2 regions of the Prevotella sp. ICM33 genome follow, and region 1 is predicted to be linked to the other one. Evidence: riboswitches for the same ligand, from Rfam matches in the RefSeq annotation. Region 1 holds a riboswitch; the other holds the start of a gene.

Region 1 (15,576 bases):
TACTATCGTTTATCGGCTTATTGTCTATAAACAGTAAGGCTCAGAATAGTCAGAGAGACTCTCTGACTATTACTGGACGTGTGGTTGATAATAAACATCAACCTATGGATGGTTGCATTGTTACAATCATACAAGAGAAGGATTCTTCCATTCTTGCGAGTAGTGTGACCAATGAAGACGGCAGATACGCTATCAGCTATCCACGAACAAATGATAACCTTCTTTTAAGCCTGACAGGATTCAATATAAAACGGCAGGTGAAGCGGATAACGCCAACGAGTCAGACCGTTAACTTCAATGCTGTCTATGAGAGTATCACCCTGAAAGAAGTGGAGATAAAGGCAAGAAAGCTATGGGGAAGTAGGGACACACTGAACTACTTGGTCTCTGCCTATATGAAAGGACAGGACAGAACAATCGGTGATATTCTCAAACAGCTGCCAGGTATCACGTTAGAAGGTGGCATGGTGAAGTATCAAGGCGTACCTATCAACCATTTCTACATTGAGAACATGGATATGTTTGCGGGCAAGTATAGCATCGCCACGAATGGTATTAAGGCTGAGGATGTCAGTACGGTACAGGTGATGGAAAACCATGAACACATCAAGGCATTGCAGGATCAGATACCACCTGAATCGGCAGCTATCAACTTAAGGCTAAAGAAGAAAGCAAAGGGCAGATGGCTAAAGACCATAGACTTAGGTGTAGGCTTCGATTCTAATGGTTTTTTGAGAGAAGTCAATGCTGCCCTTATGTACTTCGCACAAAGACAACAGCACGTTTTCTATTACGAAACAGATAATAACGGTTCAAGCATTGATTGGTTTAAATCATACTATGATGGGAGTAATATCGGAGCCTCTCACCTAACATCCATCATCTTTCCGGGGTCATCTCCTGTAGGTAAGAGTCTACGTAACAATCAGCATAACATCTGTTTCAGTAATCTCAACAAACTAAGTGAGACGGCGGAAATAAAGTATAACATTACCTACAGGCACGATATCCAACGGCAAAGTAGCTATTCGCAAACCACTTATCTGCTCCCCGATGCAAGTACTCGTATGATGACAGAAGACATTTCTGCACGTAATACGACGAACGCTGCCACAATGCAGTTGCATTTTGAGAACAACGGCAGTAAGACTTATCTTAAAAACACACTTGACTTATCAGGGAACTGGAGTGACGACAATGGACTAACTTTGTCAAACAATGCACGTATCCAGCAACATGCCTTTAACAGAAACTTAGGACTGAACAATCATACAGAATGGATTCAGCGTACAACCAATGGAGGAGGTTTTAAGCTGAAGACAACCAACTTTGTACAGACAAATCCACAAGCTCTCGCCATTGAAGGGGACATGCAGGCAAGACAAGATGCGAGACTCTCAAACATGGGAAGTTACAACTGTCTCACTTTGATAAGAAACATCCGAAAACACAACTGGACCCTTGCGCCTTCCGCAGAACTGAATATTGAATATGTGGGACTAAAAAGTCTATTAAATGATACAGCTGTGACGATGGCGACGAGCGGAGACATGGGCTACTTGCAAATGAAAAGCAACTTGGGAGCCAACCTACAATATGTCAAAAACACTTTCCGCCTATCGTTCAATCTGCCTTTATCGCTCAACTACACAAAGGTGGATAACGAACCGATAGCTAACGAGACGACGAAAGGAAAGCGCACAACCCTACTCTTCTCGCCATCTTTTACAATGCTTTGGAAAGCAACAGACAATTGGACGCTTTCTGCAGGAGGGAGTTACGGGATGTTTCCTACGAGTTGGAGAAGTCTGTTCACTGCTTATCTGATGAGCAACTATAGGACACTGAACCGCTACAAGATGAATCTATCGGAAAACAAATCGGCATCTATACATGGGAAGATACACTACAAGAATATCCCGCATCAGTTCTTTGCCTACCTCTCTGGGGCGGTTAGTCGCTCATGGAGTGACATGATTTATGGTACGACAATCGACCAGAATGCACATACACTATTGCAAGCTGAATATGCTCCGAACCACCAGAACAACTTCTCTATGACGGCAAATGTAAGAAAGGAGATTACTTGGCACGACATGAGTATCGGGGCAACAGCTGATTATTCGACTAACACAAGCAAGATACTCCGCCAGTCTGTCATCACCGACTATCAGTATAATAGTTTCTTCGTCTCTGGCAACCTTGCCTTTAATCTTATCAAGAACATCCGCCTGACAGAGAACTGTCGATGGGCAATCTCTCAATCAAAGTCGGGTAACTACACAAATATGATTCGCAACTTTAGTAATGAGGCTGCGCTCTCCATAGCTTTTATCCCTGACAGACTGATACTTAACACCAACCTACAATACACGCATAATAGTGGTTTTACGGATAAAAAGGATTACACCTTTATGAATCTTAGTATCACCTTTAAAACAAAAAAGAAGATACAATTCGTTTTGAACGTCGATAATGTCTTCAATACAAAAACCTTTATCTATCGTTCTAACAGCAATCTTTCCGAAAGCTACACCCTCTACCAGCTTCGTCCAAGAAGTGTGATGCTCACTTCTCACTTTGCATTATAACTGAAAAGGCAAGTGTGTTCGTCCCTATCTTGACAAGAATAGGAGAATACAGTCAACCACAAATATTGATTTTTCTCAATTAAATCGCCCTACTTATTTCCTAAGATGTTATCCAGAACGGGATATATCTCCGCTTCGTTCTCGTATGGATAAACCTTAAAATAGGCGTTGCCATTCAGCATAGCGGAGATATTGGCTTTGCGCTTGTCATAGAAGATATGGACAGGGATATTACGAGCCTCAGCGTATGCTAATTCATAACCAACGCCATGAGAGGGGTTCGTACATTCTGCTATCAGCACATCGGATGACCTAAGCCACTCTGTATCACGCTCATATATATGTACATCATCCTCTTTTGTACGTGCCTTAACGCTCAAACTCCCTAAACCAATATGCTCCGTCAGTACTGTATCAGTCCTGTTGATATAGTCAATAATCCGCTTATACACAGCCGCATCCTCCCTTCCACCACGGATAGAACCTGCGAAATAAACCTTTTTATTCATAACACAATGCTTTCGTTGATAAAACATACATGAGTAATACTCGCCCACAAAGATAACACTTTATAGTGAGAAACAGATGACTTAGATAGCCAATAACCTCTTTTAGTATCCTCCTGCCGACATAAAATCGCTATCCATTTGCAAGCTATAAAATACGGAGTGTTTAGTGAAAAATATTTACATCAAATCCTGTAAAACACCTAAAACAAAGGTAGAAAACACGCATAAGGAGCAAGTCTACAACATTCAGAAATTCAATTAGTTACAAAGGCGATACAGAAAAGGTGCTTAATTGGACTTCAAAAGGGCGTTAGTAAGGGGCTTAAAGGGCATCTTTTGCAAACTAAAAGGGCGTTAATTGAAAGGTAATTAATGCCTTTTTGATTTTCGAGATTAGAATTATCTTTACAATACAGAAGGACGGAAGAAGACAGAATGACAAAAAGAGACAGAATGACAAAAAGAGACAGAATGACAAAAAGACAAATAAAGACAGAAGGACAGAAAGAAAAAAGACAAAAGGAGATTTATTCTGTCTACATGGCATTGTTACGACCGAGTACCGAAAGTACTTCTGAGATTTATTCTAATTGTGCAACAAGTTGTTGCACGATTGACCTTAATAGTAATGTTAGCTATGAAATCATGAAATCTATGGTTTTAGACACTTCTAATCTTCTTTCCTTTTTGCGTATTTCAATTTTGCTGTCACTGCTATCACTTAAAAGCACAAGATAAATCGTTGGTTTTCATGGGGGTTACTTAAAATGTTAAAAGTGACAGCAAATCAAAACTAAACTTATATTGTGAGAAGTGTAATAGTTTCTTCCATAAGAGAATATTTATAGGTCAACAGTAGTTTGGTGAGATAAGGTTTACCTCTTGAGTTTAGAGTTTTAAAGAAATGTCACACAGAGGCACGGAGTAAATGGAGAATTATTAAGACAAAACAACGGTAGGCACGGAGACACCGTCGGTGCATGGAGCGACAGAGCTTGTTTGCCAATCATATTAGACACATTCTGTTCAGAATATTTATCCCAAAAGGTATGAGGAATCTGTACGCTATATCTCCGTCGCTCTTTGTGCCACTGGCACCTCCATGATATTGCCATTAGCTCTGTCAACTCTGTGGCTCTGTGTGCTTTATATGTAAGAGTTTTGATTTATTCCTCAATATTTCTGCTGAGCTAATTTTACCACTCCACGTATAGAAAGACACGAATATAAACACGCGCATACGATATTTGTACAGATTACTTTTGGCAGTTTGATAAGAAAGTATTACTTTTGCAATGGTTTTCAAAATGGAAACTAAGGGGTGCTTGCCTGTTTGGGCTTGCTGAGATTATACCCATTGACCTGATACGGATAATGCCGGCGTAGGAAGATTCCCCCTTATACTTTTTTCTTAAATCATCAACCTGGGATATGAAAAGAATTATCCTATTTACTGCTGCACTGACGTGCGTGGCAGCCATTAAGGCACAAACAGTGACGGACACACTGAGACAACAGCATCTTGACGAGGTCGTCGTGGCAGGTGTACGTGTACCAAAGAGTGCACCATACGCTGTTTCTAATATCAAAAAAACGGAACTTGAGGCGTTTTCAAAGAGTGGACGTGAACTGCCTTTCCTCCTCTCACAGACACCGGGCGTATTAGCTTGGGGCGAGAACGGACTCGGAACGGGTACGGCAGCAATGCGCATCCGTGGTGCTGCGGGCAGTAGAATCAACATCACCTTAGACGGTGTTGCACTCAATTCGCCTGAGGACCAGACGGTCTTTTGGGCAAACATGAACTCTTACGCATCGCTGATGAATAGTGTACAGATACAGCGTGGTATCGGTACTTCAACCAATGGCGACGGTGCTTTCGGTGGTTCGGTGTCGTTGGCAACGAGTGCACCAAGTAGAAAACCAAGCGTAGAGGTGAGTGGTTCATACGGTTCATACAATACGTATAACGCAGGTGTGAAGTTCTCCACGGGTCTGCTCTTCAATCATCTTGTCTTCGATGGAGCCTATCACGAGACCGCAACAGACGGATATGTCAACGGAACGAGTGGACGTTCGGGTTCTTACTATGGTGGACTAACATGGTTGGGCGATAACTTCCGCATCAGCTATAAGAACATCGGCAACTTCGAGAAGACTGGACAGGCATGGAATGGTGTCGTTACGGGTAGTAATGACTTGAGTCTAATGGATGGCACCTACGGTGCTAAGACTGGTATCATGACCTATAAAGATATGTACGAGAGAGGGTTAGGTAAATTCAACCAACTCTATGAATACCTGCAGACCGATGCTAACGGAGCCTTCGTAAAGGATGGGAATGGCAACTATCAGACAGCACGTTACACGATGCGTGACGGATCATTCTGGAACAAGACGACAGATAATTTCTATCAGAATCATAACCTCTTATCGTTTGCTTTCCACCCTTCCAACCATTGGAGTCATAACGTAACCCTGCATTACACCTACGGTTACGGCTATTACAGCGAATTTAAGCATAACACGAAGTTTGCAAAATTCGGTTTGGCATTCACCGATAGCAATGGTAAGTTTATTAAGAAGTCAGACTTCGTACGCCTGAAAGGTTTGTCACAGCACACCTACGGCATTGTTTACACCAGCAATTACAAGGACGAGAGTTGGGATGTGACAGGCGGACTAAACCTGCAGCTGTTCCGTGGCAGTCACTTCGGCTACCTTACTTATATAAAGAATGAGGAGGCAGATGCGAAGTATCGTGCTGGTGGCAATGATTATAAGTATTATGATTCTAAGGCACATAAGTATGATTACAGCGGATTCTTCAAGGCAAAATACAACTTTGCAGACTATTGGAACGTGTTTATGGACCTGCAGATCCGTCATGTAGAATATATGACTGATGGTCAGAACGACCGTTTCTATAAGGTCGGCAGTGGCTATCAGAACCAGCTCTTAGACATCAACGAGCGTTATGACTTCGTAAATCCGAAAGCAGGAATCAGCTATTATCGTGGTGGTCACAAGGCTTATGCATCTATTGCGCATGCCAGTCGTGAGCCAGAACGTAATAACTTCACCAACAACGGTAGTTATCCTGCACCATCGCCAGAGCGTATGGTGGATATCGAAATGGGCTATCAATACAATGGTCGCAACTGGAGAGCAGGGGTAAACCTCTATTATATGAACTATAACAACCAGTTTGTACAGACTGGTGCACAGAGTGATATCGGTGCGAATCTGACTACAAACATCAAGGACAGCTATCGTATGGGTGCTGAGTTGGAGGCAGGCTGGAGCCCACTGTCATGGTTGACCGTTGAGGGTAACGCTGCTTTGAGTCGTAATATCATCAAGGACTTTGACGAGATGGCAAGTGTTGACTGGGAGGCTTCCTTCCGTAAGATTCATTACAACCACTCTACTTTGGCGTTCTCACCATCAGCCATACTCAATGGTATGCTCAATCTCCATTATAAAGGCTTTGAGGCAGTATGGCATACAAACTTCGTCAGTCGTCAGTATCTCGACAATACCGAGAATATGACACGTTCGTTGCCATGCTATTCACAGACGAATGTCAACCTCAGCTATACCCTTCGTCCTACCAAGCACATTGCTGGTTTGAAGGAAGTTGTCTTCGGTGTGAACCTCAACAATATCTTCAATCGCCATTATGCAGCCAGCGGATGGGTGTACAGCACAATCCTCGACAACAACGGTCATCCTAACGAGAACCGTTATACACAGATTGGTTTTATCCCAATGGCAGGGTTTAATGTGATGGGAAGTGTTGCGGTGAAGTTTTAAATAGAACAAGACCTAACAACTGGCCCCTCCCCCTTCCCCTCCCCCGAAGGGAGGGGCGTGAATTGTACTGTATGCTTGTAGATTGCTTGTAAAAGGAGTCAATACTCAAGCAGGACAACTTGTTTACACGTAAACTTGTCCACTTGTAAACTCATGTTAATCACAAGGGGTATGCTTGTAGATTGCTTGTAAAAAGAGTCAATACTCAAGCAGGACAACTTGTTTACACGTAAACTTATCCACTTGTAATCTCATGTAGGGGTATCACGCATTCTACGCCCCTCCCTTCGGGGGAGGGGAAGGGGGAGGGGCCGGTTGGTGGGCCAGCCAGTTGGTGGGTGGATTGCTGATGGTTTGTTGTTGGTCGCTTTTCTTTCATATTCATTATGACATTAGACATGCTGGGCTGCATCGTCGGCCTAATTTACATCTATCAAGAATACAAAGCGAGTATATGGCTTTGGTTGACGGGGATTATTATGCCTGTCATCTATATGTTTGTCTATTACGAGGCAGGACTGTATGCGGACTTTGGAATGCAGATATACTATACCTTAGCAGCCATCTATGGTTTCTTGTATTGGAAGTTCGGAAGGAAGAAAGGGGCGGAGGAGATTCCTATCACACACTATCCTCGACAGTTGATACTCCCCTCACTGCTTGTCTTCCTCCTTCTCTGGGCTGCACTTTATATCATCCTCATCAAGTTCACAAACTCTACCGTACCGGTATTAGATAGCTTCGGCAATGCACTCAGCTTCATCGGGCTGTGGGCGTTAGCAAAGAAATACATCGAACAGTGGTGGATATGGATTGTTGTCGACATCGAATTAGCAGGACTTTATGTATATAAAGAGATTCCTTTCACCGCAGGACTCTATGCTTTCTATGCTGTTATTGCAGTGGCAGGGTACTTTAAGTGGAGGAGGAGCCTCCCCCAACCCCTCCGAAAGGAGGGGAGTGCAAATAGGGAAGAACCTCCCCTAACCCCTCCAAAGGAGGGGGATGCCTAACGGAAGAAAGGTTCCTTTAGAGTTCTCCAAATTATATTGATAGGTTGAAGAAAAAGTTACAGCAATAAATAAAACGAATACAAAGTATCTCGAAAGGGAGAAAGATTAGAATTAGAATAGCAAGATAAATGATTATCAATAATAAAGAAAATAATAAGAACGGACAACAACAACACATTCCCAACGAACACTCCGTTAGGCTTTCCCCTCCTTTGGAGGGGTTAGGGGAGGTCTTCGGGGGAGGTTTTAGTACCGTCATCCTTGCTGCTGGCGACTTCCCAACCCACGTCCTACCCCTTCACATCCTACGTACTGCAGAGAATCTGATAGTTTGTGATGGTGCTTTGGAGGATTTACTTGAATATGACATAGAGCCAACAGCAGTGGTAGGTGATGGCGACTCACTTTCAGAAGAGTTGAAACAACGCTATGCACACATCTATCATCCGATTTCAGAGCAGGAGTTTAACGACCTTACGAAGGCAACGCTCTTTGCTCGTTCACACTTGAAGATGGACGCATCTACCCATACTCGTCCTCGCTTCTGCTACCTCGGAGCAACTGGCAAGCGTGAAGATCATACTTTGGGCAACATCTCTCTCATGCTCTATTACTATCGCCAGTTGGCTATCGACCCAGTGATGGTAACCGACTATGGATATTTTGTTGCAGCATCGGGTACAACTCGCTTTGAATCATTCCCCGGACAGCAAGTCAGTATCTTCAATGCTACCTGCAAGGAACTAAGTAGTAACGGACTAAAATGGGATATCTATCCATTCAGCGAGCTATGGCAGGGAACACTGAACGAAGCCTTATCGAATGAATTTACAATCCAAGCGGACGGTGATTACATAATTTACCGTACGCATAAAATATAACAAACCTTTTCTACAAATCAAAATGCCATATCTTCATCTCCGTAGGGGAGATGTCGATATGGCTTTATTTTGGTTCTTTTGAAATATGGAGTGATAAACTAAAAGTCTTATATAATAGGCACACAGAGTCACGGAGGGGACGGAGGTAATGCAATATTACGGAGGTGCCGACGGCACAAAGAGCGACGGAGGTGTAGCGTACAGATTCTTGATAACGATTTTGGGATAAACACTTTGTATATAAATTGCTAATAGAATTGGCAAACAAGCTCCGTCGCTCTATACACCGACGGTGCCTCCCTGACTTCCATTGCTTTGTTTTAATAATCCTCCGTCCTCTCCGTCCCTCCGTGTGACATTTCATAAGAAACCTAACCTTAAGTGGTAAGACTCATCACTCAAAATCCTGAAGACCCCAATTTATTCCCATGTCATTGACTTTTGTAAGCTATTTTCATACCGTTCAAACACAATACATGCTCTTTTGGCTTCTTAAAGACGCCTAATTGACTTGCAAAAGATGCCCTTTTGAGCTCTAACTAACGCCCTTTTGGAATGCAATTAAGCACCTTTTACTTTACTACTTTATAACTTATTGATTTGCTGTTGGTTACAAACCTACTTTTTGTATGTGTTTTTGCCGTTATTTATAGATGTCTTACTTGCAATTTTGTAATAGTTTTTCAAACCCTTTTCTGCAGATTTTCGAAGTGTTTTTCAATGTCAGAGAGTGATAATAGGACAAATAGTTGACTGTCTTAACTATGTTTTTGTTTAATGAGTAACTTCGGTTCTTCCGTTAAAACAATACGAAAAGCGCACACACATTAAACCCCAATCGGTCATTAGACCACAATATGTTTAGCCTCTAATGACCGATTTGGATTTAACGGAAGAACCTATTTCTTACTCATCTTATGGTAAGAAACAAGGTTTTATTTCACTACAACCTTCACAGACTTACCACCCTGACGCTTTACATAAACACCAGCAACAGGCTTCTCAACCTTCACACCGCTCAATGTGTAGTAAACTGCAGGTGCATTGTTTGCTGTCTCTACAGTGCTAATCGCTGTTGGATCAACCTTAGTAAATGACACTGTCATCGCAGCAACATCAACGGTAACATCGTATGTAGCCTCCTCTGTGAAGTTCCATTTGTTATCATCACCACCAAAGACAATCTTACCCTCGTCTGACAAGTCGCGCAAATAGAACATCTGATCGAAGCCAGCATAAACATTCGTACCGAACTTCAACTCACCAGCCTTCAACTCTGTTCGTACTGAGAACTTTGCAGGATTAGTTGCATCTGCCTTCATAATCGTTCCTTCACCGATACTCCAACCGCCCTTTGTAGCACTACCAATCATCCATAAAGCAGTGTGCTTCAATGCTGTTGCCTGATAAGCAGCCTTGGTAACAACCACTTTTTTCGTAGCCAAATTACAAACAATATCATAGTTGGCAGACTCAGAAACAAAGAACTTACCATCGGTAGGCTCATCTTCGCTGCTAACCAATGGAGCCTCAACACCCGACTGTAAGGTAACAGAACTCGCTCCAGCACGATACTCCAACTTACCCCAATCAAGCTCGGTCAAGAACTTAAACTCCTTGTTTGCATCCAAATGAACAGTTGCCTTGAAGACATCAACATTCTCATCAGACTTCTGCATAACGGTAGATTGACCAAGATTCCAACCACCCCACGTAGCGTTACCGACGATTACTAAGCGATCAGCAGCTTTTGCAGACAATGCGCCAACAACGAATAAAGCGCAACATAAAATAGATTTTGTAAATGTTTTTAATCCCATAAATTTATATATTAAAAGGTTATTAAAATCTGATTTATTTCGTAATACAACTCGAAGTCCTTTTTCTTATCAACAAAGATTTAGGTTTCTTATCTTTCCTTTTCAACTACAATATTACGAAGAAAAAGCGAAACTAAAAGCGAATACAAACTTCCTACGGCTATAATATAAATCAATATAAGTCTTTCAATAACCTTCTAAACCTCAAATTAAATCATAATCACCTTATTATCAGATATATAACAACTAATAAAAAGACAATAGAAAAGCACTACTTTATAGAAAAATATAAAGTAAGAAATAACATTATAAAACAATAAAGACCTAAAAAAGGGACGAAAATAAAAGGAAAAAACGATTGAGTTAATAATGGTTCACACAGAAATAACAGGCAATCTGATTCCTAATTTGTAGAAACGTACATAATTAGAGACCTTTTCAAACGCTGGTTCTTCCGTTCTTGTAAAGGTAAATCGCTCTTCTTGATCTTGGTCGGGATAGATAATGAGACACTTAATAGGCAGTGCAGTTTCTTCATTCAAACCTAATTCTTTATAGATTTTGCTTAATCGGGCATAACCACTCACTTCCCTTGCATCGTCCATAGTTATACCACCACCCTGCTTATAACGTGGTTTATATTTCGCATCAATAACGTAGGGTTCAGTCCACTCTGTCGGTTTCAGAAGATAATCAAGTTCTTGATAATGAGCTTTCACATGATATTGAATCTCTCTTTTCCCTGTAAAAATCTTCTTAAGTTTACCAAAAACATATAACTCAAAGAGCTTGCTCATATCTATCCAGAACGGAGGCGTGACTATCTGGCTTTTACCAACAAGTGTAATGTCATAACTGAAACGTCTTAGCAGCAGTTGTGCATACTCAACAGCCGTGAAGTATTCTTTGAAAACAGGATTCCCCTTAAACGTCTTCATTGCCTTAACACTTATCTCATCGCCCACCCGCTCGAAAGAAGGCTGCACATATCTTATCTTCTTTTCCAAAGCCTTTGTGTCAAGTGCATGCTTATAAACCTCCAACTGCTTCTTACAAAAAGCAAGTGCCTTCTTTAGTATTCTGTTCTCTGGTGAGTCAATGTCATACACCTGATAACGGCAGACATTGTCTGTAATACGCTCCTTCGCAAGGTTTCGTTGAATCGTTCTACTGACAAGGATATGTCCTTTAACCTTATTGTTTAGGTTTTCTTCAACCCTATAGTAACTCTTCTTCAAACCCTTTCTTACGATACGCTGAAGAATATTCAGATACTCTGTTATCAAGAAGATACTCAACAGGTCTTGCTGCTGACTGATACGGATAGAAGGTTTATCAAAACGAATGGTAAGTAAGTCTTTCAGATGCTCCATGTTATCAGGTTCTGCTAATGCCTCGTTTAACATACGAACATAGTCTATCTCAAAGCCGTCATTCATCTTAGGACTGACTTGCACAGCTAACTCCTCCTCCTTAATCCAGTCTACCCCAACGAAATAAGAGCCAGTGGCACAGATGCTATCCGCTTTACGAGATAGCTTAAGACAGAGTTCCTTCTCCTCACGCCCTCTTTTAACCCCACGCACAACTTCTGAGCCATCATCCATATAAGGGATGATAGCCTCACACTCAGTTTGCTGAAGAGGATTATTCCCCAACAACTGCTCTTGAAGTTGCACTACTCTCATTACTCAGTTGCTTGCTTATATAATGCGTCAATAACACCTTGTGCCTCTGCTGTCAGCACACCATCACGAACATACTCCTCTAAAAGCGGGATAATCTCATAGAGAAGACGATTGCTCGTGTTATCTTCCTCATCTTGCATTAAGAAGTAACTATGACCAATCCAAACATCTTCTGGCTTATATTCATCAGACAGCGTGTCTGCGGGTTCGAGTTTCATTGTTGGGTCCCAACCACTCTCTTTATAATCATCAAAGTTCTTAACAAACAGACTACTAACCTTCTCAAACAGATCCTCATCGAATCCTTTTACATCTAAGCCAAATGGCTTCTCTGCTATGAAGGCAAAACGTCGTCTGATAGCATAATCAAGCGAACCTAAAGAGCGGTCAGCAGTATTCATGGTTGCAATCAGGTAGACATTGTTTGGAATATGAAAAGCTTTCTTAGAGTAAGGCAGCACCACACTCTCAGCATTAATACGTCCCTTACGCTTGTCTGCTTCGAGCAGTGTTATCAGTTCACCAAACACCTTCGACACATTTCCACGATTCAACTCATCAATAACCATCACATAGGCTTTGTCGTTCTCCTCCATCTTAGAAGAAGTATCGTACTTCTCAAGAATTGACTTTACATCATTAAGCGTAATAGAATTCAAACGGTAGACAGAAGACTCTACCATTGTCTTACCATCATTCATCTCTACAATGTTCTCATTGATATTCTTTACAAGCCAGTTAACACGTCTAACACGCTTATAGTTAGGGAATTTATCCTCAAACTCATAATCACCAACAACAACGCCAATGGCATCAATCGTCTGACTTGAATAACAAGACATAACGATATCGCCTATCTTCATCTTATTGATATAAGCATCTAATATCTGCTTTCCTTCACCATTATAAATACTCCAATCGGTCTCATCCGAGATAACTGGACCATAACCATCCCACCCGATACGGATATAGCTATTCTTCATACAGTCGCTTCGTACTGGATTATCGCCCGTGCCTGCAAGTGAAACCTTCCAGACAACAGCATTATCGGCGATACCCACCTGCTTGTCCTTAACCACAGGGCGTTCTGCCTCTTCACACAACTTCTTGAAGATTCCGCTTTCAATCTCGTAGGTTACTTGACTATTCTCGTTGACAACAGGGCGTAATCCCTCAATCCAATCCTCATAGTCTAAGGACTGATGAAAGGTAGTAAAGGCAATACGCTTTTCCGTTTTAAGCTGATTGTATCTGCTTACTATCTCCTCCCTACTCGGTTCTGCAGCCATAAACGCCGGATCACAAAGACGAACAGCAAGCTCTGGTACGTCATAAGTCTTACCAGTACCCGGCGCACCATATAACACTATGTTCTTACGTCGCTCCCATGTACGGACAACATCATCATACCATGTTAGTTCTGCCTCATCTAATGTTCCATTGTTCGCATTTGCAGAAAGTTCATAGAATGTTTTTTCCTTTATAACACCTTTCTTCATTTTCGCCTTTATATCATTAAGTATACTCATATACTCTGAATATTCTGGAGCTTTATTTGGTAATATAACACCATAATGTTCTTTCAAATATGCTCTATTCGTACTGTCAAAAGCCAAGAAATCTTCTGGACGAATCCAGAACAAAGCCATTGTTATATTTACACGTATAATATATTGCCTTATGACTATATTATATTCGTCTTCGAAGTTCTCTTTCTTAACTACTTTTACAAACAAACTCCAAAGATTATCAATATCATCATCTTCACGATCCCTTCTAAAACCAAAGAAATGAGACTTCTGATTATTAAGGATAGGAATACCTACAAAGTCTTCTGGAACATTAGCTGACATATTCAGAAGATCCTTAAATAATTCTGCAGAGCGGATTCTATTTTCTTTTTTAACACCTCGATTAAATATTCCGAAAGTAGTAAACGGATCAATGTCTGTGAATAAATCATCCTTACCACCTTCGTCGTGAAGGTAGTCTGCTAAGAGAGTTGCTCTATTATTATATATTAGTTTAAGCAGTTTCTTCCTATCCGTTTGAAACTGAAGAAGTTTTTCTGCAAACTCCTTGTAGAAAGGCATCCAAGTAAAAATCATATTTGTTTCAATTTACTGTTATATTTTCATTCATACATATGCATCAGAAAAAATCTGTACATCAATCATCAGATTTATATCCAATACAGCACCTTGTCTGATTAAGCAGATATTTCTTTATCTACTTCTACAACAAAGTCTTTATCACAATCTCATACAAGAAGATAGATATGCAAAGTAAACACTATAACCTATGGTACATCCCAAATAGGCTAATAAAGTCTGCCTCAATTACAACACTTCTCACAAACTTACTTTTATTTTCATTTGCTGTCATTTTAACATTTGCGTAGAGTTCATTGTAAATCAACAAGTTAAACACTCACAACCGATGACAGAAGTGACAGGAAAGTTTGTTTTAAAGTGCCGAACTACAAATATAGCGACTTTGTCTGACATATCGTTATTTTATGTTTACAAATTTTATTTTATATCAAACATCAAAGGGATATCGCGCATTCTACTCCCCTCCCCTTGGGGGAGGGGCAAGGGGGAGGGGCTACTTGTTGTGTGTTGTGTTAAGTGTTTTTTTATTTTTCATCCACCACTTCACCGCAGCATTCATAATCTCATTCATGCCGTCGAAAATCTCATCGAGATTACTTTGTTTTAATTCGCCGTTGCCTTCTCCACCTGCATGCTTGAGAATAAAGGTTTTATCATGGGGAGAATAACCGCAAAGAGAACGACTTTTAATCACATTTAAATCGTCTTCAAAGCGGTCAGGCGTGGTATCAATCACCTGAACATTCAGGCGAGGCCATGTAGAGCATTCAATCAACTTAAATAGTTTTCCGTCCACCTCGTGAACAGAATAATGGAAATCATAGGTTTTCATTGCTTAATTACTCATTTTGTTGGGTCTTCTGAAACTTGGAATCATAAGGCTGTCCGCCTAAATTTTGAACTCTGACGGAATGTCACACAGAGAAAAGGAGTGTACAGAGGCTTATTGCATACAAGGCAATGGAAGTCACAGAGGCACCGTCGGTGCGTGGAGAAACGGAGGTTATTTGCCAGTTTTATTAGAGATTTTATGCCCAAAGCATTTACCCCAAAACTTATCAGGAATCTGTACGCTTCATCTCCGTCGCTCATTGTGCCACTGGCATCGCCTACAGGCGTTTTTGCCTTTCTAGAAGTGGTGTAG
Region 2 (15,576 bases), on a different contig from region 1:
CTCACTTGCAATAAAAGCTAATGGGATGAGTGCAATACCTACTCTCTGTAACCAACGTGGACGAGTAATATCTTTCTTGTAAACAATAAACAATATCACTGCAAAGATAAGGATGAAGAAACATCCAAGGCCTACCATAATGCGGAATGACCAGAAGTTAACAGGAATGAATGGTACAACCTGCTTAGCATCCTTAATATATCCATAGCCAAAGTACTTCATATCCTTTTCAAGAACTTTGAGATTAGACTCTTTGTCCTTTCCTGCACGATAGTCTTTAAGTGCTTGAATGGCATTACGACCACGTTCCTGCTTCTCCTTCAACGATGGTTCCATTGTGCCGTCAGCCTTCTTATAACCACGGATAATATCCTTTACACCAGGAACATAACCATGAGCATCCTTTGTTGCAAGGATAGAAAGCATGTTAGGTACAGCTATTCGCATAGGAGGTTCAGACTGGTTCATGTAATCAGGCTGCTCAAATGGGTTCACCCAAGCAACTGCTGTCAAACTCTGATCAGTACCTCCTTCATAGAGAGCTTCCATGGCTGCAAGCTTCATTGGCTGTGATTGCGCTACCATATAAGCAGAGTTATGACCTGTAGAACCTGCTAAAAGAGAAGCTACAAGACCAACAGCTGCACCTACCTTAATACTCTCCTTTGCAAGCTCTATGTGACGCTTACGAAGCAGATACCAGCAACTTACACCAACTGTGAATGCTGCGCCCAATATCCAAGAAGAAGTAATGGTATGTGTGAACTTGTCAATTGCAAATGGACTCAGCGCAACATCGAGGAATGAGGTCATCTCATTACGCATCGTATCAGGGTTGAATGTACAACCGATAGGATACTGCATCCACGCATTAGCCACGAGAATCCACCATGCTGAGAGCGTTGCTCCCAATCCAGTGAGCCATGTTGATGCGAGGTGGAAGCCCGCTGAAACCTTGTTCCAACCGAAGAACATCACTGCAACAAATGTTGACTCCATAAAGAAAGCCAAGATTCCTTCGATGGCAAGTGGTGCACCAAAGATGTCACCAACGAACCAAGAATAGTTGCTCCAGTTAGTTCCAAACTCGAACTCAAGGATGATACCAGTAGCAACACCCATGGCAAAGTTAATACCAAACAATCGCTGCCAGAAGCGAGTTGCAGTACGCCAGAACTCCTTTCGGGTGCGATAATAACAAGTCTCCATGATTCCCATTACGACAGCTAAGCCCAGTGTCAAGGGAACGAAAAGCCAGTGATAGATGGCTGTCAGTGCAAACTGTGCACGTGACCAGTCAACAGTTCCAGGATCAATGGCTAAAAGTAGGTTTTCCATTGTTTGTTGTTATTTATTAAAATGTTATGAATTGAATATATTGCTATCGGTTATAATTGATGATAATAACTGAAGCTCGTTATCTTTTCATCAGTTGTTGCTCAATGAATTCACCCTCTTTTCCTTTTTCCGCATTCGCTTTTAGAAAGTTTGGAAAGAAGAAAATCTTTAACACAAGGAACATAATAGCCAACTTAACTATTATCACTGTCCAAAGTGTTTTACCCAATGTCATGTGCCGAAACCCGTCATAATAGAGGTCAAACGCACGATAAAAGAAATTGTTTTTGTTCACTGTATGAAATGTTTTCGTACTTGTATTTTATACAAACCTATCCTGCAAAGTTAAACATTTATTTCCAAAGTTGTTCTATATTTCCCTAAAAATAGGCATATTTTTGTATTTTAATGATTATCAGCCTACCTTTCCTTGTTAATCAATATAAAAAAGCTACTTTTGCAAAAGATATTTTTTAGAGGCATTTAACAATGAAAAAGTTATTCACCATAGCAATGTTATTGGGTGTCACCTTGGGCATTCATGCACAGGAGGTGTACTCTCTGCAGAAGTGTCGTGAGCTGGCTTTACAAAACAATCGTCAGCTAAAGGTTTCGCGTATGACAGTAGATGTGGCAGAAAACACACGTAAGGCAGCTAAGACAAAGTATCTGCCACGTGTTGACGCACTTGCTGGTTATCAACACTTTTCACGAGAGATATCACTCCTCAGTGACGACCAGAAGAATGCATTTAGCAATCTTGGAACAAATACCTTTGGGCAGTTAGGTGGTCAGATCGGACAAAACTTGACCTCGTTAGCACAACAAGGTATCCTCAGTCCACAGATGGCTCAGCAACTTGGTCAGCTCTTTAGCAATGTTGCGACACCACTCACTCAGGTAGGAAACAATATTGGACAAAGTATCAATGACGCATTTCGTTCAAACACAAAGAACGTCTATGCCGGTGGTATTGTTGTCAATCAACCTATTTATATGGGAGGTGCTATCAAAGCAGCTAACGATATGGCAGCTATTGGTGAGCAGATTGCACAAAACAATATCAGCCTTAAACGACAGTTAGTCCTCTATGGAGTTGATAATGCGTATTGGCTTGCTATATCCTTAAAGAAGAAAGAAGCGTTAGCAATTCGCTATCGTGATTTAGCTCAAAAGCTCAATGAGGATGTTAAGAAGATGATACGCGAGGGTGTAGCTACTCGAGCTGATGGATTGAAGGTTGAGGTAGCTGTTAATACAGCTGACATGCAAATTGCTCGTATTCAAAGTGGTGTATCATTGGCTAAGATGGCATTGTGTGAACTTTGTGGTCTTGATTTGAATGGTGATATACCTCTGTCTGATGAAGGTGATGCCGACCTCCCTCCTACTCCATCAACGCAGTTTGACAACTATACAGTCTCTTCTTCAGATACAACAGGGCTTAACGAAGCTCGTCCAGAGCTACGTCTCTTACAGAATGCTGTTGATTTGAGCATACAGAATACCAAACTTATTCGTTCACTTTATATGCCTCATGTACTTCTTACTGCTGGCTATTCCGTATCGAATCCGAATCTCTTTAATGGTTTTCAGAAACGTTTTACGGACTTATGGAACATTGGAATAACAGTTCAAGTACCAATATGGAATTGGGGAGAAAACAAATATAAGGTACGCGCAAGTAAGACCGCTACGACTATAGCACAGTTAGAAATGGATGACGTACGTAAGAAGATTGACTTGGAGATAGAGCAGAACAGACTCCGTCTTAAAGATGCAAACAAGCAACTTGCTACCTCTCAGAAGAATATGGCTGCTGCAGAAGAGAACCTTCGTTGTGCTAACGTAGGCTTCAAAGAGGGTGTTATGACGGTTACAGAAGTTATGGCTGCTCAGACTGCTTGGCAGACTTCACGCATGGCAATCATTGATGCAGAAATCAGCGTAAAGTTAGCACAAACAGGATTGCAAAAGGCTCTTGGCGGTTTATAATACAAGTTTGAACTTTGAGACTTGCGTTTCATGGAGTATTAGAAAGCCACCAACTCATATCTTAAAGGTTCATATTGCAAGAATAAAATACTTAATACATAAAAATCAAACCTCAAAAATATGTCAGCAAAATCACAACATAATAACATACTTTTAGCCGTAATAGGCTTTGTTTCTGTAGTAGTTATCGTGGCCGTTATTGGTTATTTCACCATTGACCGCACAGAAGAAACCATACAAGGAGAAGTAGAAGTAAGTGAATATCGTGTAGCTTGTAAGTTCCCAGGCCGTATCACAGATATAAAAGTGAAAGAAGGCGACTTTGTTCACAAGGGAGACGTCCTTGCTACATTGGCTATCCCTGAAGCAAGTACACAAGAGAAAGTGGCTGAAGCTGCGGCTGGTGCAACAGATGCTTTGAGTGCTTTGGCAGAAGGTCCTACACGTCGTGAGACTGTAGAAAGTGCTTATCAAATTTATCAGCAGGCTATTGCAGCAAATGATATTGCCGAAAAGACCTACGGTCGTATGCAACGATTGTACGACGAAGGAGTGATGAGTGCACAGAAACGTGATGAGGCTATGGCAGCATACGAAGCAACAAAGGCTGGTGTACAAGTTGCTAAATCGCAGTGGGAACTTGCTAAGAATGGTGCCCAGCGTGAGACTAAAGAGGCTGCAAGAAAGCAAGCGCAGGCTGCTCGTTCTGCAGTTGATGTTGTTCGTTCAGTCTTGAAAGAAACCGTACAGCGTGCAACAGCAGACGGAGAGGTTGAAACAATCTATCCAAAGGTAGGCGAACTTGTCGGCTTAGGTAGTCCGATTATGAGTATCTCAATGGTTGATGATATTTGGGGAACATTTAATGTTCGTGAGGATCAACTCAAGGATATGAAGGTTGGCACAGTTCTAAAAGCCTTTGTTCCTGCTCTTGATAAGAATATTGAACTGCGTGTAACCTCCTTAAAGGATAAAGGTTCTTACGCTGTGTGGAAGGCTACTAAGACCAATGGACAGTATGATTTAAAGACATTCCAAGTTAAGGCAAAACCAACAAAGAAGGTTGAAGGTTTAAAGCCTGGTATGTCGTTGATACTAAAGAAGTAGGACCTCCCCCAGCCCCTCCAAAGGAGGGGAGTTGCCTAACGGGATAAAATTGGTTGTTTTTTAAGTAACAATCAGTTATCGAATAATGGCAAAATAAAAAACTCTCTTAGCACCTTCCATAGATGTGCTGATGGTAAACACATGTGGTGCTGATGGCTAACACCAATGGTGCTAAGGCTTAATACTAAAGACAGAGGGGCTTGCTTTACTAATAAGCTATTAAGAAATCATTATTTAAAGACCATCTAACAAAGACATTTAAAGGCAGTTTTCCTCACATAATATCCTTTTATAGAGGGAGTTGAGGAGGCTTTTTAATCATAATGAAGAAGTTACTCTTATACATAAGAAGGATTGTTAATCTCTCTGCTCGTGAAGTTAGATTGATGATACATAACCCCATCTACATCTGTTGTATGGTGGTTTTTCCTCTTGTTATCATCTTTTTCTTTACATCTCTGATGAGTACTGGGCAGCCAGAGAAACTCCCTTGTGGTGTTGTCGACAACGATAACACTTCTGTTACACGTGCTATGATTCGTCAGTTGGATGGTTTTCAAAGTACTCGTGTCGCAGGGCATTACAACAATGTATCTGAAGCACGTAAAGCCATACAGCGCAATGAGATATATGGTTTCCTCTATATCCCAGAAGGAACAACGGCTAAGCTTGTTTCTCAGCGGCAGCCAGAGGTATCTTTCTATTATAGTAATGTGACACTCGTTGCGGGAGGTATGATTTTCAAAGACCTCAAGACTGTAACTACTCTTAGTTCTGCAGCTGTTGGTGCAGCTAAGTTGCAGATGCTTGGAAAGACGCCTGATGAGATTAAAACAATCATTCAGCCAATAGGTCTCGATGTACACATGGTTGGTAATCCTTGGATGAACTATAATGTTTATTTAAGTAGTATTATGATTCCCGGTATTCTGGTGCTATTCATGTTTCTCATTACCGCCTACTCTATCGGTACCGAGTTAAAGTTTGGTAGAGCTAATGAGTGGATGTCTATGGCTGGAAATAATATTTTTTTAGCACTTACAGGTAAACTATTACCACAGACACTCATCTTCTTAACCATATTCTTAGGATATGAATGGTATGTCTATGGTTATCTAAACTTTCCACACCCTGGTGGGCTGGGTATGTTCATCTTCCTTGCCATACTTACTGTACTGTCATCTCAGGGATTCGGTGTTTTTGTCTTTGGATTGATGCCTTCTCTGCGAATGTCAATGAGTATATGTTCTCTTTGGGCTGTGGTAGGTTTCTCTGCCTGTGGTGCAACCTTCCCACTATTTGCTATGGACGGTATGATTGAAGCCTTGGCACAGATCATACCATTGCGCCATTACTATATGATTTATCAAATCTGTATCTTCAATGGTTATCCTTTGATAAATGCATGGGTGAATGTCATAGCACTGGTAGCTTTTGCCTCACTGCCAATCCTTGTGATTAGAAATATTAAACGAGCAATGGTTGAATATGTGTATATACCTTAAAGATATGCAAGTGTCAGCCACTAACGGTCATAAAGGATGAGTTTATGTACAGAATTTTATCAAAGGAAAAGTTCCATAAATAGTTATATTTATGTGTATTACTCATCTCTGATTAAATAATCTCTCAAAGAAGAGGGTTTAACAAACTGTCAATTATGTCAGAAACAAAGAATACAACGAAGTCTATTAACAAAAAGAAAGCAAGCTCAGGACCACTGAGTTTTCTGTCTTCTCTTTGTTATATATGGTGGTTGGAGACGAAGAGTACGATTAAAGACGAAGGAGTATTAATATTCTTTCTTGTTGTACCTTTGGCTTATCCACTGCTTTACTCATGGATATATAATAATGAGGTGGTGCGTGAGGTTCCTGTCGCTATTGTCGATTTATCTCACTCTTCATCTTCACGTGAGTTTATTCAAGACTTTGATGCGTCACCTGATGTACGTGCTGCCTACTATTGTAATAACCTGCAGGAGGCTGAAGCATTGGTAGGAAAACAGGCTGTACATGGTGTACTCTACTTTCCAAGTGACTTTGATCGCACTTTGCATCGTGGTGAAAAGGCTCATGTGGGCGTGTATTGTGATATGAGTCTGATGCTTACCTATAAGGCTATCTATCAGACTGCATTGGCAGTATCAATGGAAATGGGTACTGACATAAAGAAAGAACATTCCTTATCGTTTACAAAAAGAGATGAAGAGGTCAGCACCGAACCAATGATAGTAGATGCAGAGCCTATCTTTAACACAACGGGAGGTTATGGTAATGCTATTCTTCCTGGTGTGTTGATTCTTATTCTACAGCAAACATTACTTCTCGGAATTGGCTTATCAGCAGGTACAGCACGTGAAAACAACCGTTTCCAAGACCTTGTCCCTATCGGTAAACACTACAATGGAATTATGAAGATAGTACTTGGCAAATCCTCTTGCTACTTCATGATTTATTGTGTTATGGCAGCATACGTAACAATGGTTGTACCCCATTTGTTTAACTTCACTATGCTTGCCCATCCTGCTGACCTCTTTTGGCTTCTGTTGCCATATCTATTAGCAGTTATCTTCTTCGGTATGACTATCTCGTGTCTTGTGCGTTATCGTGAGAATGTGATGCTTTTAGTGGTCTTTACCTCTATCCCTTTCCTTTTCCTTACAGGAGCTTCATGGCCACAGAGTAGTATTCCTGGTGGCTGGCAGGGTGTCAGTTGGCTTGTTCCTTCCACCTTTGGCGTTCGTGGATATTTACGAATAGCCTCTATGGGTGCTACCATTGATGATGTATTGCCAGAAGTTCGTGCGTTATGGATACAAGCAGCTGTATATTTTGTGACAACCTGCTTTGTCTATAGGTTCCAGATTATCAATGCTCGTAAACATGCTATCTCACACTATCAGATGATTCAAGATAGGATTAAGACTGCTCGTGAGAAGAAGTCTAAGGAATAATAAATATTCTAAGAAAAGGTTTTAGCATACAATGCTCTTTATTGATATAATAGAGAAGTAGAACCCTTTACAGCAGAAAGAATAATCTGATTTGTAAACATTTTTCACTAATCCAATTCTTATTAAGGCTTAATTGGCTTTGAAAAGACGCCCTTTTAGCTTGCAAAAGGTGCCCTTTTGAAGTCTTACTAACGCCCTTTTGAAGGCCAATTAAGCACCTTTTCTCATGCAATCTTGTAACATCTTAATAGCAAGACAGTTACAAAGGCAAATGAAATAGTACTTTTTCACCTGATTTCTACAGGTATATAGAGGAGTAATGTAAACATTTTTCGCTATAGTGTGATTATCTTTAAGGTTGGATATAGTAAAAGTGATGGTATGAGATTCATCCCATTTATATCAAATTTAAAATCTTTAAAATTCCATATATCAATGAGATGATAGCACCTATCCACCCTCTTATATACATATATTCGCCACCTCCTCCAGAATTATGAGCCTTAGAACATAACCATATCATAATGATACCCACTATTATATAGTTCGTCCCCTCTAAGACCTTATTAAACAATCCTACAAGACCTAAGATAAAAATAACACATAAAGAAATATATGCAACTGAAGAAATCAAAGTATTTCTCCTTTGAGAATTCCTCAAGCAATAAAAGAGATAGCAAGACAAACATATAGTCAGAAGCCCAGATATACTATATAATCCCATTACTTTAATTTATTAGTGTAAACAAATAGATATTGATTATACTTTAACGCTTCATTAAAAGAAGTACTAAGTCCAAACGCAAACCTCTCCGTTTCATATCAAAATCATAAATAGCATAAGTCTTGTTCCAACCCAATTACATTTTTGCTTGAAAGGTAATTCGCAAAACTCAGCGTACAACAAATCGCTTTACAAAGGTATTTTTGTATATGAATCATCATCTATCAATATTCCATATTTACTAAAAGACCACAATGAAAGTTATTAAAACGGACCTCATAGTCTAACCCTTCAGATACTTTATGTTCAATCATTTTAAGCTTCATCTTGTCTTCTGTACTTTATAAGACAAATGGGAATATAAGTTTATACGTCTATTAGATACATCTATAATAAACTATAAACTTGTATTCCCGTAACTAATATATCCTCTTATATCACTCTTAAAAGTAGAAGTGTCCTCTCTTCTTTGTGTTAAATGCTACCCTTATGCAAGGTGGAAAAGAAAGACTTACTTTGATGTGTCTCTATGTAGCACACTTCCGTTTGCCTGATGCGTAGCAAGAACAAGCACTTCAGCAATCTGAACATGCGCAGGAGCGGAAGCAGCATAGAACACAACCTCAGCTATATCGGCGCCAGTAAGTGGCTTAACACCCTCATATACCTTTTCAGCACGAGTATCATTGCCATGAAAACGTACGTTAGAGAAGTGGGTTTCTACCAATCCTGGTTTTACATTCGTCACACGTACAGAGGTATGTGCAAGGTCAATACGGAGTCCGTCGGTAATAGTCTTTACCGCTGCCTTTGTACCACAATAGACATTACCGCCCGCATAGGCTGCATCGCCAGCCACAGAACCGATGTTAATAACATGTCCGCTGTCACGTTTTACCATTCTTGGAACAACAAGGCGTGTCATGGTTAAGAGTCCTTTGATATTGGTATCAATCATCGTTTCCCAATCTTCAAAGCTACCTTCGTATTCAGGTTCTAAGCCAAGAGCCAAACCAGCATTGTTAATTAAGACATCAATCTGCTGCCATTCAAGTGGTAGGCTGTTGATAGCTGCAGTTGCTGCATTACGATTTCGTACGTCAAAAGCAAGTGCTAACACTCTCACTCCTTCTGCTTCGAGTTCTTTCTTTAAGTTAGCAAGAAGTTGTGCTCTACGCCCAGTAATGATAACATCATACCCTCCTTGTGCAAACTTACGTGCACAGGCTTCGCCAATTCCACTGGTAGCACCAGTAATCAATACTATTTTTCTCATATTATGACTAAGTTATTATTGAAAGACAATATAGTTTAAGACGGACTTATAGAAAGGAGAACTTGCTCCCCTTCCAGTTTCTTATCTAATAGTTAGTATCTACAAAATACTACTATTATTTATTCGATACCGCCACACCTATTAATATCAATGCACTTCCGACATAGGCTATGGCTGTCATTGGCTCGTTGAGGAAGATAGCACTGGTTGCTACTGTGGTGATAGGGTTTAGATATAGATAGTTCGATGATGTCATGGCACCAATCTTCGCAATGACTAATGTCCACAGAACGAAGCAAAGGAAAGACGCTACAAGACCAAGGAACAATAGGTTTAAGATAACTTTCGGTGTGAGAAGCATGGAGGTGGTTGCCGTCCATGGGTCAAAAAGAAAGGCTGGCAATACCGTTACAAGTCCGTAGAAGAATATCTTACGTGTTATAAAAACAGCTGAATAACTGTTTGATATCTTCTTCATCAGTAAGGAATAAACAGCCCAACATAGTGATGCCAATAACGTGAGGAGGTCGCCCCAAGGATTCAGATGTAGGACAAAACTACCATTGAAGATAACGATAGCAACACCCATCAAGGCTATCAACGAACCGAGAATCAATGACCAACTTGCTTTGATACTCTTCACAAAGGTGATACCAAGTAGTACTGTAAGCAGTGGTGCAGTACAAACAATAAAACTAACGTTATTAACATAAGTAAGTCCCACGGCATAGTTTTCTGCAAGGAAGAACACTGAACCTCCCGTTATACCTAATAAAACCATAATTAATTCATCACGCCATGTACGAGAAAAAAGCTGATGTGGCGAGATAAACCATATACAAATATAGGCAATAACAAAGCGTAGGAAAAAGATTTCCAACGGTGTTAACCCACTGTTATAAAGCACCTTTGTGTTTACAAAGGTAGTGCCCCATATGGCGACAATAGCAATGGCAAGAAGATGCCATAGTATGTTTTTATTCTTGATGTTCGGCATATTTCCTAAGAGGATTAGGTAAGGTTTTACCCTTTGTGATAAGAATTATTACGGAAGTAATGATAAGTACACAACCAATAATAATAGATGTTGTGAGTGGTTCACCCATTAGTGTGATACCAATAGTCATTGCAGTGAGAGGCTCAAAGGCTCCTAAGATAGCAACACTGGCAGAATCAATCAAGGTGAGTGAACGAACCAACGTAACGTTACTGATAGTGGTTGGAATCAAACCCAGTAGTATCAATGAAAGGAAAGAGTCTGCATTCGTAATTCGTTGTACCCCTCCTGTCGTAAATGTTGCATAAAGGATGAGTAGCAACATAGCCATAAAAAAGATGTAGAAATTAACCTTCAACGCCGGCAACTTACGAATACGCATGTTAGGGAAGAGTACCATATAGATAGCATACAGCAGTCCTGAAGACATGGCAAGTGTAACACCCCACATCGACTTAATACCGTCTGTATGCCCTATTCCACCAAGAAAAGCCACACCGGCAATAGCAAGTAAAATAGCTAAGGATATGCGAATTGTAAGTTTTTCGTTAAAGAAAAGAATGAGAAGAACCTCCGTCCATACCGGATAAGAGAATAGCAGGGTAGTAGCTATACCACCAGGCATATATTCGTAACTACTGAAAAGACATACAGCCGACACAGCATACAGAATCGAAAGGAATGTGATACGGAGTCCATCTCCCCATCGTATATGTAGATTTTGCTTACGCCATAAGAGGATTGCCATCATAAAAAGACAACCGAAGGCGAAACGATAGATTAAAACTGACGGCAGTAACATTCCCGACTCCATTACAGGAATAGAGAAAAGCGGGATAGTACCGAACGTAATTGCAGAAAGGCTGGCATAACCATAACCCTTTATAGTGGAAGAATTATTCACGATTTATATGTGTGTTGATTAACGCTAATATAAGTGCAAAATTACATATTTTTCTGCAATATATGTACCGAAAACTCCTATAAAAAGGTCAAGAATAGGGAATAATGACTATACCATGAGGTATGGCAATAATAAATAGCTTTTACGTTGGCTAACTATTGCAAGGCATTTAGCACCCAACACCATTGGTGTCTACCATTAGCACCACATGTGCGGAGCATCAACTCCTTGGAAAACATAGTCTTTTAATTGGGGAGAGAACTATATAATATGGCGTACTAAACGTTAAATATAAGTTAAATCTTAGGTAACTATTTCCTATTTAAGTAATAACATATACTTTTGTCAACCGATAAATAAATTAAGAAACAAGGGGTGCTTCACGGTTGTGTTGCTGAGATTATACCCATAGAACCTGACGCTGATAATGCAGCCGCAGGGATTGTCTCATTCTATACTTACATATTGTTTGTCATTAATGAGACTGTTTTCTATCTCGTATCATCTTTTGAAAAACTGCAATAGACGTACCTCTACAAACCGATATGGTGCATGAGATATATTTGTGCATTGACAATTGCAGGCTCTGACTGTAGCGGTGGAGCTGGAATACAAGCAGACATAAAGACTATGTCAGCCTTGGGTGTCTATGCAGCAACTGCTATTACATCTATTACTGTGCAAAATACGAAAGGTGTACAGGCTGTTCATGGAGTGAATCCTCTTATCGTTGCCAACCAGATTAAGGCGGTTATGGACGATATAAAACCTGATGCTGTAAAGATTGGGATGGTAAATGATTGTGCTACTATACACGCCATAGCTGATACGTTGAAATTTTATCCGAACATTCCGATAGTGATTGATCCGATTATGATATCTACGAGTGGCTTTAGACTTATGAAACAAGATGCTTTAGAACTATTTTGTGACTCTTTGCTTCCTATGTCTACTCTATTGACTCCTAATCTTCCTGAGACAGAAATATTGTCTAACATGAAAATAAATTCCATTGATGATATGGATATAGCAGCACAAAGAATCTTGAGTTTGGGGTGTAAAGCTGTTCTGATAAAAGGAGGACATATGACAGGAGATAGAAAGATTGACCGGCTATATATGGCTAATGGAATAGTACAAACCTTTACCCGTAAGACAATAGACACCCGAAACACTCATGGAACAGGTTGCACACTATCCTCTGCTATCACTTCGTTTATAGCACGTGGACTGGAATTAACTGATGCCATAGCTGCTGCAAAGAACTATCTTTCTCAAGCATTGGCGGCTGGTAAGGATATTCATATAGGCGAAGGACACGGACCTGTCAACCATTTGTTTAATCCAGAGAAACAAATAACTTTATGATACAATTTATTACACATGCCAATGAACGCTATGATTACATAGATGGCGTTCGAATGGCACTCGAAGGAGGATGCCGATGGATTCAACTTCGAATGAAGGATGCTTCAGAAGAGGAGGTTCTGAAGACTGCTAAAAGTACGAGAAAACTATGCAGACAATACGATGCAGTCTTTATTCTTGATGATTATGTAGAACTGGTAGAAAGGACAGGTGCTGATGGTGTGCATCTTGGTAAGAACGATATGCCTATCGATAAAGCACGTCGTCTTCTTGGAAAGGATAAAATCATTGGTGGTACAGCAAATACTTTTGAGGATATCAAACGTATTTATTCTGCTAGAGCAGACTACATTGGTTGCGGTCCTTTCCGCTTTACGACTACCAAGAAAAAGCTATCTCCTATCTTAGGGTTAGATGGCTATAGCCGTATCATAGAGCAAATGAATACTTACGGAATTTATACCCCTATCATTGCTATTGGTGGTATACTTCTACAAGATGTATCGGATATAATGCAGACAGGGGTGAGTGGTGTAGCTGTTAGTGGTGCTATCCTTAATGCTAACAATGATGATACCCCAGTTACCACCATGAAAAGATTTATCAATAAACTTAAATCAAACAATAAATGAAAACGGAATTCAAATTTAGCTATCCTTCCTCTGAGAAGGTTTACCTAAGTGGAAGACTCTATCCTGAGCTCAAAGTGGGTATGCGTAAAGTACATCTTACTCCTACTGTTACTATCAAGAAGGGAGAAAGATGTGAGGAAAACAATGCTCCTGTGTATATATATGATACCAGTGGTGCTTACAGTGATCCTAATATTGATATCAACTTAGAGTGCGGACTGCCTAAACTTCGACAGCCTTGGGTCATAAAACGTAAGGAAAGAGAGACCCAAATGTATTTTGCCAAACAGGGTATAATAACTGAGGAGATGGAATATGTTGCCATCAGAGAGAATATGAATTGTGAGGAGTTGGGTATCAGTACGCGTATCACTCCAGCGTTTGTATGCAAGGAAATTGCCGAAGGGAGGGCTGTAATACCTGCTAACAAAAAGCATCCAGAATCTGAACCGATGATTATCGGGACGAACTTTCTGGTAAAGATAAACGCCAATATCGGCAATTCTTCTACGTCTTCAGACATTGAACAAGAGATTGAAAAGGCGGTTTGGAGTTGTAAATGGGGTTGTGATACATTAATGGATTTATCTACAGGTAAGGATATTCATGAGACACGAGAACGAATTCTTCGTAACTGTCCTGTGCCAGTTGGGACTGTACCTATGTATCAAGCTTTTGAGAAAGTTAATGGAAAGATTGAAGCTCTTAACTGGAAAATCTTCCGTGATACTTTGATAGAACAATGTGAGCAGGGAGTAGACTATTTTACAATTCATTGTGGCATACGATTAAAGAATATACATCTTGCCGACAATCGATTGACAGGTATCGTAAGTCGTGGTGGTAGTATTATCTCTAAATGGTGCAAGGAACATCAAAAAGAGAGTTTTCTCTATGAGCATTTTGATGATATATGTGATATCTGTGCAAGGTATGATGTTGCTATATCGTTGGGAGACGGACTACGTCCTGGTTGTACGTACGATGCGAATGATGCTGCTCAATTTGCCGAACTTGACACGATGGGTGAATTGGTTGAGCGTGCATGGGATAAGAATGTACAGGTCTTTATTGAAGGACCTGGTCATGTTCCAATGCATAAAATCAAGGAGAATATGGAACGACAAATTGATAAGTGCCATGGTGCACCCTTCTATACATTAGGGCCACTCGTCACAGATATTGCTCCAGCTTATGATCATATCACGTCTGCTATTGGTGCATCTCTCATCGGATGGTATGGTACTGCCATGCTATGTTATGTAACACCAAAGGAACATCTTGCCCTACCAGAGAAAGATGATGTTCGTATTGGTGTCATCACTTATAAGATAGCTGCCCACGCAGCAGACCTTGCAAAGGGACATCCAAGTGCTTCTATCCGTGATAATGCATTGAGTAAAGCACGTTACGACTTTCGTTGGAAGGACCAGTTTAACTTAGCACTCGACCCTGAGCGTGCGCTTGAATATTACAAAGCAAGCAACTCTGTTGATGCAAACTATTGTACAATGTGCGGTCCACACTTCTGTGCTGCACGTATTAGTCATTCTCTCAAGAACTGTGAGGAATAAGCAAAAGAATAACAATTATCCATAAATATAAATTTATTATGATTGAGACACAAGTATCAAAAGGTATTATTAGTACCTATTTCGACAAACTTCAGCGTAATTTACAACTCGATGTTGCCATCGTTGGTGGTGGTCCTTCTGGCATCGTTGCAGCTTATTATCTGGCAAAAGCAGGGCTTAGAACTGCTCTGTTCGATCGCAAGCTGTCACCTGGCGGAGGTATGTGGGGTGGCGCAATGATGTTCAACCAAATCGTTATACAGGAAGAAGCGTTGCACATTGTCAAGGACTTCAACATCAGCTATCAGCCTTATGAAAACGAACTTTATACCATTGACTCCGTTGAAAGTACCTCCGCTTTGCTTTATCATGCAGCTCATGCTGGTGCAACAATCTTCAACTGCTATTCTGTTGAAGATGTTGTCTTCAAGAATGATGTTGTAAGTGGTGTTGTAGTCAACTGGACTCCAGTCCTTCGTGAAGGACTACATGTTGACCCATTAAACATCATGTCTAAATGTGTGATTGATGGTACTGGTCACGACAGCGAGATATGTAAAGTTGTGGCACGTAAGAATGGTATTCAACTTGACACTGCTACAGGCGGAGTTGTGGGTGAAAAGTCCTTGGATGTGGCTGAGGGTGAGCGTATGGTTGTTGAAGGTACACGTGAAATTTACGCTGGACTCTATGTCTGTGGTATGG

What was found. A riboswitch is a leader RNA that binds a small molecule or an ion and turns the genes downstream of it on or off. The one in region 1 is predicted to bind thiamine pyrophosphate.
Region 2: another riboswitch for thiamine pyrophosphate. It lies ahead of thiD (bifunctional hydroxymethylpyrimidine kinase/phosphomethylpyrimidine kinase); the one in region 1 lies ahead of HMPREF1505_RS05430 (TonB-dependent receptor).

Annotation. Positions count from the first base shown of each region.
Region 1 is NZ_JACD01000048.1:1,313-16,888, forward strand. It holds gene HMPREF1505_RS05415 (TonB-dependent receptor) at 1-2,591, shown strand, start outside; gene HMPREF1505_RS05420 (nucleoside 2-deoxyribosyltransferase) at 2,681-3,100, opposite strand; TPP riboswitch at 4,406-4,506, shown strand; gene HMPREF1505_RS05430 (TonB-dependent receptor) at 4,532-6,916, shown strand; gene pnuC (nicotinamide riboside transporter PnuC) at 7,303-7,929, shown strand; gene HMPREF1505_RS05440 (thiamine diphosphokinase) at 8,058-8,810, shown strand; gene HMPREF1505_RS05445 (SusF/SusE family outer membrane protein) at 9,746-10,630, opposite strand; gene HMPREF1505_RS05450 (hypothetical protein) at 11,005-12,318, opposite strand; gene HMPREF1505_RS05455 (AAA family ATPase) at 12,318-14,426, opposite strand; gene HMPREF1505_RS05460 (hypothetical protein) at 14,926-15,264, opposite strand.
Region 2 is NZ_JACD01000028.1:25,966-41,541, forward strand. It holds gene HMPREF1505_RS04135 (cytochrome ubiquinol oxidase subunit I) at 1-1,338, opposite strand, end outside; gene HMPREF1505_RS04140 (DUF4492 domain-containing protein) at 1,418-1,633, opposite strand; gene HMPREF1505_RS04145 (TolC family protein) at 1,828-3,333, shown strand; gene HMPREF1505_RS04150 (HlyD family secretion protein) at 3,454-4,440, shown strand; gene HMPREF1505_RS04155 (ABC transporter permease) at 4,764-5,945, shown strand; gene HMPREF1505_RS04160 (ABC transporter permease) at 6,101-7,396, shown strand; gene HMPREF1505_RS04165 (SDR family oxidoreductase) at 8,632-9,396, opposite strand; gene HMPREF1505_RS04170 (DMT family transporter) at 9,512-10,393, opposite strand; gene HMPREF1505_RS04175 (DMT family transporter) at 10,374-11,297, opposite strand; TPP riboswitch at 11,659-11,757, shown strand; gene thiD (bifunctional hydroxymethylpyrimidine kinase/phosphomethylpyrimidine kinase) at 11,850-12,665, shown strand; gene HMPREF1505_RS04185 (thiamine phosphate synthase) at 12,662-13,297, shown strand; gene thiC (phosphomethylpyrimidine synthase ThiC) at 13,294-14,871, shown strand; gene HMPREF1505_RS04195 (sulfide-dependent adenosine diphosphate thiazole synthase) at 14,910-15,576, shown strand, end outside.